Regions from separate parts of the Bacillus mesophilum genome, predicted to be linked through region 2. Evidence: predicted binding sites of a transcription regulator. Region 2 holds the regulator's gene; each other region holds the start of a gene.

What was found. The regulator LexA, encoded in region 2, represses DNA repair genes until DNA is damaged. The targets are predictions, from matches to a motif close to CGAACATATGTTCG.
Positions count from the first base shown of each region.
Region 1: F7732_RS21080 (YolD-like family protein) is a predicted target of LexA. The motif match lies at 2,160-2,173, and genes of this name have one in related genera.
Region 3: F7732_RS06675 (Y-family DNA polymerase) is a predicted target of LexA. The motif match lies at 1,487-1,500, and genes of this name have one in related genera.

Region 1 covers NZ_WBOT01000012.1:7,247-10,532, reverse strand. The annotation lists gene F7732_RS21095 (type IA DNA topoisomerase) at 1-436, shown strand, start outside; gene F7732_RS21090 (hypothetical protein) at 933-1,325, opposite strand; gene F7732_RS21085 (YhjD family protein) at 1,435-1,797, opposite strand; gene F7732_RS21080 (YolD-like family protein) at 1,800-2,126, opposite strand; gene F7732_RS22725 (antitoxin VbhA family protein) at 2,303-2,470, shown strand; gene F7732_RS21075 (Fic/DOC family protein) at 2,463-3,101, shown strand; gene F7732_RS21070 (selenium binding protein) at 3,136-3,286, shown strand, end outside.
Region 2 covers NZ_WBOT01000001.1:573,657-576,942, forward strand. The annotation lists gene splB (spore photoproduct lyase) at 1-126, shown strand, start outside; gene F7732_RS02835 (asparagine synthase) at 206-379, shown strand; gene F7732_RS02840 (DUF4257 domain-containing protein) at 411-698, opposite strand; gene lexA (transcriptional repressor LexA) at 1,026-1,643, opposite strand; gene yneA (cell division suppressor protein YneA) at 1,802-2,122, shown strand; gene F7732_RS02855 (YneB family resolvase-like protein) at 2,154-2,807, shown strand; gene F7732_RS02860 (DUF896 domain-containing protein) at 3,008-3,241, shown strand.
Region 3 covers NZ_WBOT01000002.1:359,772-363,057, reverse strand. The annotation lists gene F7732_RS06690 (hypothetical protein) at 1-420, shown strand, start outside; gene F7732_RS06685 (hypothetical protein) at 628-1,110, shown strand; gene F7732_RS06680 (YqzH family protein) at 1,191-1,397, opposite strand; gene F7732_RS06675 (Y-family DNA polymerase) at 1,584-2,843, shown strand; gene F7732_RS06670 (YolD-like family protein) at 2,865-3,200, shown strand.

The DNA.
Region 1 (3,286 bases), on a different contig from region 2:
ACCGACAGTGCAGGTGAAGAAGTTGCTTACAAAGGGCTATACAGATTTCCTGCCTGGATTTCAGAACAAGGGAGGGAAGGAGTATACGGCATCCCTACATATTAATTCAGACAATAAAATCACTTTTAAATTCCCAACGGTAGAGGACCGGACTATAGGGAAATGTCGTTTATGTGGGGGAAAAGTGCTGATAGGAAAGCAATATTATCTTTGTGAGAACTATAAAAAAACATGCGAATTCATATTACCTGGAATCTTTTTAGAAAAACAATTAACAACTAAGCAAGCAATTAAATTGTTGGATCAAAATATGACAGATGTTATTAAAGGGTTTAAAAAGAAAGACGGAACAGGTACATTTGATGCAAAGTTATCCTATAACACGACTGAAAAAAGGCTGACTTTTATCTTCCCTAAGAAGAAATCAAAACAATAACTTGATACAAATCATCATCTTATATGAAATTTATATATTTTTTATATAAAATAATTGATCCATGTTACTCATTTTTGTATATTACATAGTAATATATGCTATAATCAAGTCAGATGAAACATTATAAGATGCATTAATGTTATAACTGCACCTAGAGAATACGTTTAGTTTTAAATGTTTTAGTGCATAATAAAAAAGACCAAGGTACGGACATACCCTGGTCAAACTATGTGTCGCAGTAGCGATCTGAAATAAACTATTGGGATAGAATAATCCACTTAGTCGGTCAGGACAGGGTGGGTTATTTTTTTGTTGCAATGATGATTTGTACGACTAATCCGATAAATAATACTACGAATGTAGCTGTAGGCAAATCCATGATCTCACCTCCAATCGGAGGATATTGATCGCCACCCCGTCACATAGCTCTATTTATTATTATACCATTAAAAGAGTTATCCAATATACGTTTTTAGAAATTTTTAAATATACTAATCTAAATTAAACCTTCTCTTTCTAGTAACTCACGGACAACTTCAATTTCTGCTAGTTTTAGACCTTCTTGCATTCTGCTTAGAAGATCCTCCTCATTAATTTCATTTTTTTGCTCTTCAATCCATTTATGTACATGTGCTGCACTTCGTTTACGAGCTTCCCAAAAAATATAATCCTTATTGTCTTCTAAAATACGTTCAAACTCCTGATCCCATTCATCATCAAGCTGCTTTTGGACTCTTCCTGGTGTTATTTTTAAAGCATCCATTAAACCGATACCTTTTTCACCTAAGATTAAGCGCTCTATTTCTGTTATAGTCCTTTTTATGTCTGGGTCATTATCCATTCTTTTGTATTTAATATTTGAAACCTTTTCGGACTGACTTTTTTCCACTATGAACACCACCTCGTAATTTGAATTTTCTGATATTACCAGTATATAGCATAATGACAGCATCTTAAACATAGTGAAAATTCTTTTTTTTGCTATACGAAAATTTTAATTATGAATTAAATCGCTTGTAAAGGTAGTATTCTAATAATGAATGTACTCTATTTCTTATTGCTGGATTAAAATAGCTGTGTTTTTCCTCATAACCCTTCCATATAAAGCTGAATTGCGTAAACGCTTCGTCGTGAGAGGTCTGCTGCACCTTCATATTTTCTTTTCTCATCCGTTCTTTTACTACTTTAAGATCACGCTGAACAGCCTTTAGTGTATCCTCAACAAGGTTAATATACGGCTGCTTAAGTTTAAATAAGGCCTTATCAATCACTTTAAGATCTTTTTCCAAAACAACGATCAGCATTGGAAGATACATAGCTTTTTCAATCAAATCTCGATCTTTTTCAGGTATCCTGGTCATGATTAATACCTCTCTACAGCAGTAATATCAACAATCATAATTTTTATACTTTCATCATCTTTTTCAAGGACTATATACTTCATTAAATAATCTAGTTTGTTTACAATACCTAAATGATTCATAAAATAACCATTTTGCCACACAGTTACCTTTATATCCAATGTGTAGTGAAGAGACTCCATAACGACAATTCCAATCTCTTCTAGCTCTTGCTGATCTAGTACAGGCTTAGCAATTTTTTTATCTTCCTGGGCATCCATTTGAAGTAGTCCTGTATGCTCGTGCATAAAAAAACCCTGCCATTTTTTAAGACCTCTATCACGCAACATATCGCCAACTCCTTTAATGATTATTATTATATACGAACATAAGTTCTTTATTCAATCTGATTTCGATCTAAATATATAACTAGTTAAATGTGGTAAAATAGGCATATAAAAATGGAAATATTGACTTTTATATATAATTATATTATAATTATTATATACAATAACGAGGTGAAGTTATGAGCAAATTAGAAAAGCAAATCGCATCAGTTAAAGCATCGTTAGGTATTGAAGACCTGTATTTAACAGGACAAATGGAAGAGTTACTAATCAAAGAGTCTAAGGGAGAAATCTCGTTTGAGGAATATAAAAAAGAATTATTGAAGGTAGCCAAAGGTAATGGGTGAATATCAATCTAAATACTGTTATCCAGGAACAGAAATATTAAAAAATAAGTTCAATGTGAAGGATCAACAGGTGCTAGACACATTGGATGCTGGATTAACAGCAAAAAGGTTGTTGGATCTTCAAAAGAATCCTATTAAGGGATCCTTTGACATGCAGCATCTGAAAAAGATTCATGCCTATATTTTTCAAGACTTATACTCATTTGCTGGGGAGATAAGAACGGAAAATATTTCAAAAGGCTTTCCGTTTGCAGACGTAAATTACCTTCAACCTGCAGCTGACGTTATTTTTAACCAGTTAAAAAAAGAAAAACATTTAGCCGGCTTGGATTATAAAAGTTTTTCTGAACGTGCTGCCTATTATATGGCCGAAATAAATGTACTTCATCCCTTCCGTGAAGGAAATGGGAGATCCCAAAGAGAATTTATTCGAACATTAGCTTGTAGAAATGGTTATAACCTAGATTGGAGCAAGGTTGATAAAAACAAGGCTTTAGAAACATTTATTAGATCTAAAGTAGATCATCATCCTCTGGCAGATCTAATTGAAAACTGTTTAGAAAGTAGACAACCTAATTTAGCTTTGAAAAAAAACTTCTTATCTCCGCAAGAGCGTGGTATGGATCGCTAATTGCTGTGATATAAGATCTGAAGGGAAGATGGAGATGTACGAAAATTACACGAAGCAAGCTTTACCATCTGATGAATATAGAGAACTGATTGGAAGCGCAGTCTGTGCGTTTAACTCAAACAAAGGGTTTATCATTGAAAACATCTTAAAAAAGGATGTTGATAAAGCATACACCTGGTATGAGT
Region 2 (3,286 bases):
AAATGGGGAAAATACGGAATAGGCAAGTATATTTATCAGAAAGACGAACAAGAGGAAATCCAAAAAAGCTTATACGCTTATATGGAGAAATTTTTTCCTAATGCAAAATTGGAGTATTTTACATGAGTGATTAAAGATAAGAAAGCCGATACTATCTTTGGGTGAAAGAAATAACGCCTACTAACATCGATGTGGAGGGAAATACATGAACATTCGTGAAGGTATGATTCCAACTGCACTAGGTACGGCTGTAACAGCAACTGGATATGCACTTAAGCAAAAGCGTGGCAGCAACAAAATGATGGCTAACACATTATTTGGATTTGGACTTGCACACGTGGTTTTAGGTGTTATTGACCTGGTAGAGCATCGACGTTAGAAAGGATGAGGCGTGCAAAAGACTTGCACGCCTATTCTTTTTTCTCTCGCATCTTTAATAAGTCCAATCCTTTTAGGATAGCCTCTCCGCCTAGTCCAGCGATCATGGCAGTAACAATAACTGCTATGACAGATTCAGGATTTGCAGATAAGACCACTAGTACAGCTGCTAATGCCCCCATAATAACATCTTCAAAAAATCCCAGATAGATAAATCGTTTTGTTTTGCGCGGCTTGATCAGCTTGCCGTTTTTTTGAATATGTGCAGCTACACCGACAAATGCACCGATACAGAAAGACAGTAACATGTTCAATAACATAGCCCTTCACACTCCTAAATCCGAGATTTTTTGAAGCGACCTTAGTTAGAATCATGTTGTATTACCAGTATATAGGAATTTTCCAAAAATAGCATGGTTAATTATATCGAATTTTCAGATAACTATATAGGTGATGCGGCATATATATTGAACCTCACGTATAGAACGAAAGTTCGGTTTGGTGATTTTTATATCGTGGCAATGAATAAAGGCTATTGACGGGCCAGAATCAACGATAAAAATAGTTCAAATAACTATATTTGTTTAATTCCTTTTTGCTGATAAAAGAAAAAGCATGCAGGTATTCTGCATGCTCTGTTTGCCATATTAATGCATTTGGCGATAAACACCAGTAACTTTTCCTAAAATTGAAACATGGCGGAGGATGATTGGTTCCATAGTTGAATTTTCTGGCTGAAGCCGGAAGTAGTCTTTTTCTTTGAAGAAACGCTTAACAGTAGCCTCGTCATCTTCAGTCATTGCGACAACAATATCACCATTATTAGCAGTGCTTTGCTGTTTAACTACAACATAGTCACCATCTAAAATGCCGGCTTCTATCATACTATCACCCATAATCTCCAGCATGAAAACATGCTCATCTGGTGGCGCAAGACGCTCTGGAAGAGGAAAGTACTCTTCGACATTTTCGATTGCAGTAATAGGCTGCCCGGCAGTAACTTTTCCGACAATAGGTACGTTAATCGTATTTACCTTCGGGATATGAGTTTCTTCAAGATCCAATATTTCAATTGCCCTAGGCTTTGTAGGATCCCTTCTAATTAATCCCTTGCTTTCAAGTCTGGCTAAATGGCCATGCACTGTAGAACTGGAAGCAAGTCCAACAGCTTCCCCAATCTCTCTTACAGAAGGCGGATACCCTTTTTGTCGGACCTCATCTTTAATAAATTCCAAAATATCCTGCTGTCTTTTTGATAGTTTCAAATTGGATCACGCACCCTTTATTAATATCTTGTCCTTATTATACCATTCTTTTAAAACACATACAAACATAAGTTCGAATTTTATGTTGACCAAAACAAATGTTCGTATTATAATAATCGTAACAAATACGAACATACATTCTTTATGAGGTGAAGGCTATGAAAAAATTGTGGAATTCTTATTGCTATGCTATTATTCTTGTATTTTTAAGTATTACAGGCTCACTTATTCTTTCTTTTCAATTAGAAGATCAGGAAGACGATCAATATATGATGGTAACTGTTAATGAAAATGACTCTCTATGGGGGATTGCTGAACAATTTGCAGAGGAACATCATTTTTCTACTGCTGAATTTGTTCAATGGATGGAAACTCATAATGGCATTACAAATGGAAAAATTCATCCTGGTGATACTGTTTCGATTCCAGTAAAAGCTGATGAAGATCAATATATAACAGAATTGGCCAGCCGTGAATAGGAACAGGAACTAATAGAAGAAGGTGCAATACATGAATGCAATTATTTACTGCCGTGTCAGTACAAATAAAGATACTCAGGAATCCTCTTTGCAGAGGCAGGAAGAGGAATTGCTTCATCTGGCAAGTAAGAACGGATTTCTTCCAGCTAGAATTATAAAAGAAAAGGCAAGCGGATATGACCTTGAGCGAGAAGGAATTCTTGAATTGCTATCGCTAATCAAAGAAAAGGATATTCAGGCAGTCTTAATCCAGGATGAAACAAGGCTGGGCAGGGGGAATGCCAAAATAGCCATTCTTCATTGTATTCTGAAAGAGGACATCAAGTTATTTAGCGTTTCGCATAACGGGGAATTACAGCTTTCAGAATCAGACTCAATGGTACTGAAGATAGTGGGAATGGTTGAGGAATATCAACGAAAGCTGCATAATGTGAAAATTAAACGCGGAATGCAAAGAGCGGTCGAAAAAGGATATCAGCCCCAAAAAAACTTAGCTAACCAAGGTGAAAACGCTGGAAGAGAACGTATTGAAGTGCCAATATCTGAAATTGTCCGTTTACGTAAAAATGAGTTAACTTTTTCTGAAATCGCGGCAACCTTAAGAGGGTTTGGTTATAACATATCAAAAGCTACCGTACATAGGCGTTATCAGGAATATATAGATAAACTTAATACTGAACAATAAATCTCTAGATATTCAATTTGTCCAGCAATAGAGTAAACATTTGCATAGTATGGACTGGACTTTTCGGAAAAAGCCGTTAATCCATGTTTTTTTCACTTTAGAAGCTTCTTTATATACGAATAAGACTTCATCCTTGTCAATTTAACTATTTTCTAATAAAATGACATTTATGCTAAAGAAATAGTAAAGGAGCTGTCCATATGCTGCCAAAGGACAAACTCGCCCGCATAAATGCTCTAGCAAATAAGGCGAAAACAACTGGTTTAACGGAAGCAGAAGCAAAGGAGCAATCAGCTTTGCGCAAAGAATATTTGCAGACTTTCCGATCTTCCATGTTTAATACACTCAAGAGCGTAACAATCATAGATCCAGAAGGAAATGATGTAACACCTGAGAAACTAAAGCAGGAAAAGAACAACAACAAACTACATTAAATTGCTTAAAAAGTATGGGTTTATTTATACTATTCACATATGAAA
Region 3 (3,286 bases), on a different contig from region 2:
TTTATTGCGATGAATAACGGCTCTTGGAGCTTGTTTTCCCTAAAAGCAGGAGAAAGCAATCCGACTGTACTCCAAGCAGATGTAATGGAAATGGGCACGGACTATCTGCAGAACGAGAATCAGGATCTTTCTGTTACTTCCAAAAAAGGCTCCCTTTATCTTTCTGAGAACGGAAACGAAAGCATACTAAAGAAATTTAACGGAATTTATGATGAAAAATTTACAGGCTATGACTCTATTGGATTTTCACCAAATGGAAACTATTTAGTCTATCGTTCAATGGAACATTTTACGCCGATCGGAACCATTTTAGAAGGGATCTTTGCTGACTCTGTGGGCAATACTTATATATTGGATCTATCGACAAGAGAGAGTACTAAATTTATAGATGCCCATCAAATTCAATGGGTTATGGATTAATGAAGAGTAGGATTTTAAAAAAAGTACTGCATACAAGCAGTGCTTTTTATCTTGCATAATTTTTATAGAAATGTGAATCGTTAATAGCTGCAGCTGAATGTTCGATATTTAATCAACATTCTGGGTTGGTGCTGCAAGTGGAGCTGCATGAAAAATAAGTGAAACTTTAAAAAGTAACAATCGTCAAATCAGTAAAGGAGGGATATATTGAGATTAAAAATGATTTTAGCATTATCTATCATTTTGATAATGGGTTGTTCAAATAGTGATGCAAATATAGGAACTGAAGATTTAAACAGTGAATTTCCTCCAACTATGACAGGGTTAATTATCATTAACGGGATAGAGCATCAGATGGAAGAGGGTGGTTATCACTGGGAAAGAAAAAAAGGTTTAGAAACAGAAGTAGTGGCAACAGATCACGCCTCGCCTTATCAAATAGCAGACCACATGAAACCAATTAGCGTTAACCCCAATGAAACAGTGGAGATTAAGATTGAGGAAAACCCAACTATTACAGTTTATTTATGGAACGAAAATGGAAGAGAAAAAGAAATCGAACAAGACGCTAATCAAATAATTGTTCCCTCAGGTAAAGGGAAGTATATCTATGAAGCCTTAGCAGAATGGGCTAATGGAACGGTTTCCTACACATTTGTTATAGACATTCAGGCAGACACAAAAAGATAAGTCCATATATGGAGGGGAAACCTTAATCTCGGTTTCCCTAATTTTGTTTAAACCCCACCCGCATTAAAATGCAGCAGATCTTAAAAATACGGCGAACCCGTCACATATCCATACACAATATCGCTGACAATATCATGCAAATTCGTTTCAGGTTCCTCTTTTTTTACGTTCATAACCTTCTCATAAATCTCCGCAAATTCTGTGCTTTCGCAGGGAATTGAATCCTTCTCCCAGTTATATTGTCCAAGGCAGCTTTGCACCATTTTATATACATACCGTCTTTCCACTTTTGTGTCACCTCTTGTCTATTATAACGGCTTTCTGTCTGGCAGCAGAGGGGGATATAAGAAATTCGTCGTAAAATTTCCATTGAAAACGAACGTATATTCGCTTATTATAATGGGTATATATAAATAGAACGCGTGTTCGTTTTTGATAAGTGTTGTATGTGTAAGCAAGGTGGAGGGACCTCTATGGTGGATTATCGTTCATTGCCGCAAGGGCAAATCTTATGCATTGATATGAAAAGCTTTTATGCAAGCTGTACGGCTGTCATGCTGGGGCTTGATCCGCTGAACTGCTATCTTGTCATTGCAGGCAACCATGAGCGCAAGGGAAGTGTTGTACTTGCAGCATCTCCAAAGGTCAAGAAGGAATTCGGCATCAAGACGGGTTCGAGACTTTTTGAAGTTCCGAACGATCCGCGCATCAGGATTGAAGAGCCGAAGATGGCGACGTACCTGCGGGTTTCGACTGAAATTACACGTGTATTTAACCGTTATGTGCCAAAGGAGGACATTCATACGTACAGTGTGGATGAAAGCTTTTTGAAGGTTGACAGCGTCTTGCATTTATGGGGAGACGCGATCACCATTGCGGAAAAGATCAAGGATGACATTGAACGGGAATTTCAGCTTCCGTCGGCAATTGGCATTGGTCCCAATATGCTGATGGCAAAGCTATGCCTTGATCTCGAAGCAAAAGGAAAAGGCATAGCAGAGTGGACGTACGATGATGTGCAAACGAAGCTTTGGAATGTCTCTCCATTAAGAGAAATGTGGGGAATTGGCCGCCAAGTAGAAAAAACACTGAACAGCATGGGGATTTTTTCGGTCGGACAGCTGGCTCGCTATGATTTGAAAAAGCTAGAGAAGAAATTTGGGATTATGGGCAATCAGCTTTATTTCCATGCATGGGGTGTGGATTTGTCTGAGATTGGGGCTCCAATTATGGAAGGGCAGATTAGCTTTGGCAAAGGTCAAATTTTATTAAGAGATTATAAAGAAGAGCATGAAATTAAAAATGTGATACTGGAAATGTGCGAAGAAGTAACAAGACGGGCACGTGCACACCGCAAAACAGCCCGGACGATCAGTTTTGGAGTTAGCTATAGCAAGGATGAACTGGGAGGAGGCTTTTATCGTTCAAAAACGATTGAGCGGCCGACAAATATCACGATGGATGTTTATCATGTTTGTCTGGAGTTATTTCAGCAGTTTTATGAAGGAAAAACGGTGCGGAAGATTACGATGTCACTAAGCAATATTGAAGATGATCATGAATTGCAGCTAAGCTTATTTGATTTGGATGAATGGCGCAGAAAAAAGCTTGGCTACACAATGGATGGAATCCGCAAGCGTTTTGGATCGGCTGCTCTTCTTCGGGCGGTTTCCTATACAGAGGCTGGCACAGCAAGGCATCGCGCCAAACTCGTAGGCGGGCATAAAATGTAACAAGGACAAGGGGTGTTTGACATGATTCGGGATCGGGGAAGAATTAAATGGACAGCCATGATGCTGCCAGAACATGTGAAGATGCTGCGTGACTGGGCAGCTGAGGATCAATACGAACAAAAGAAAGAGCTTGATGAACAGGAAGTGGAGAGGCTGAATGAAGTGCTGGCGGAAGCGATGGAATTTAACCGCAATGTGGTGATCACACATTATCGGCGCCAGAAGTATGAGCTGACGATGGGAACCATCCACTTCTGGGATGAAATGAACAAACGCCTTCACATTGTTGACCGATTTCATGAAATTCACCGCATCGATTTAAGCAGTGTAGTTGATGTGCGATTAGCGGATGACTAGAAAAGCGGAAGGCGCTTGCCCAGGGACGACAAGCTTAAGACAAGATGGCATAAAGGTTGTTCTTTAACCTTTAGGTCAGATTGGCT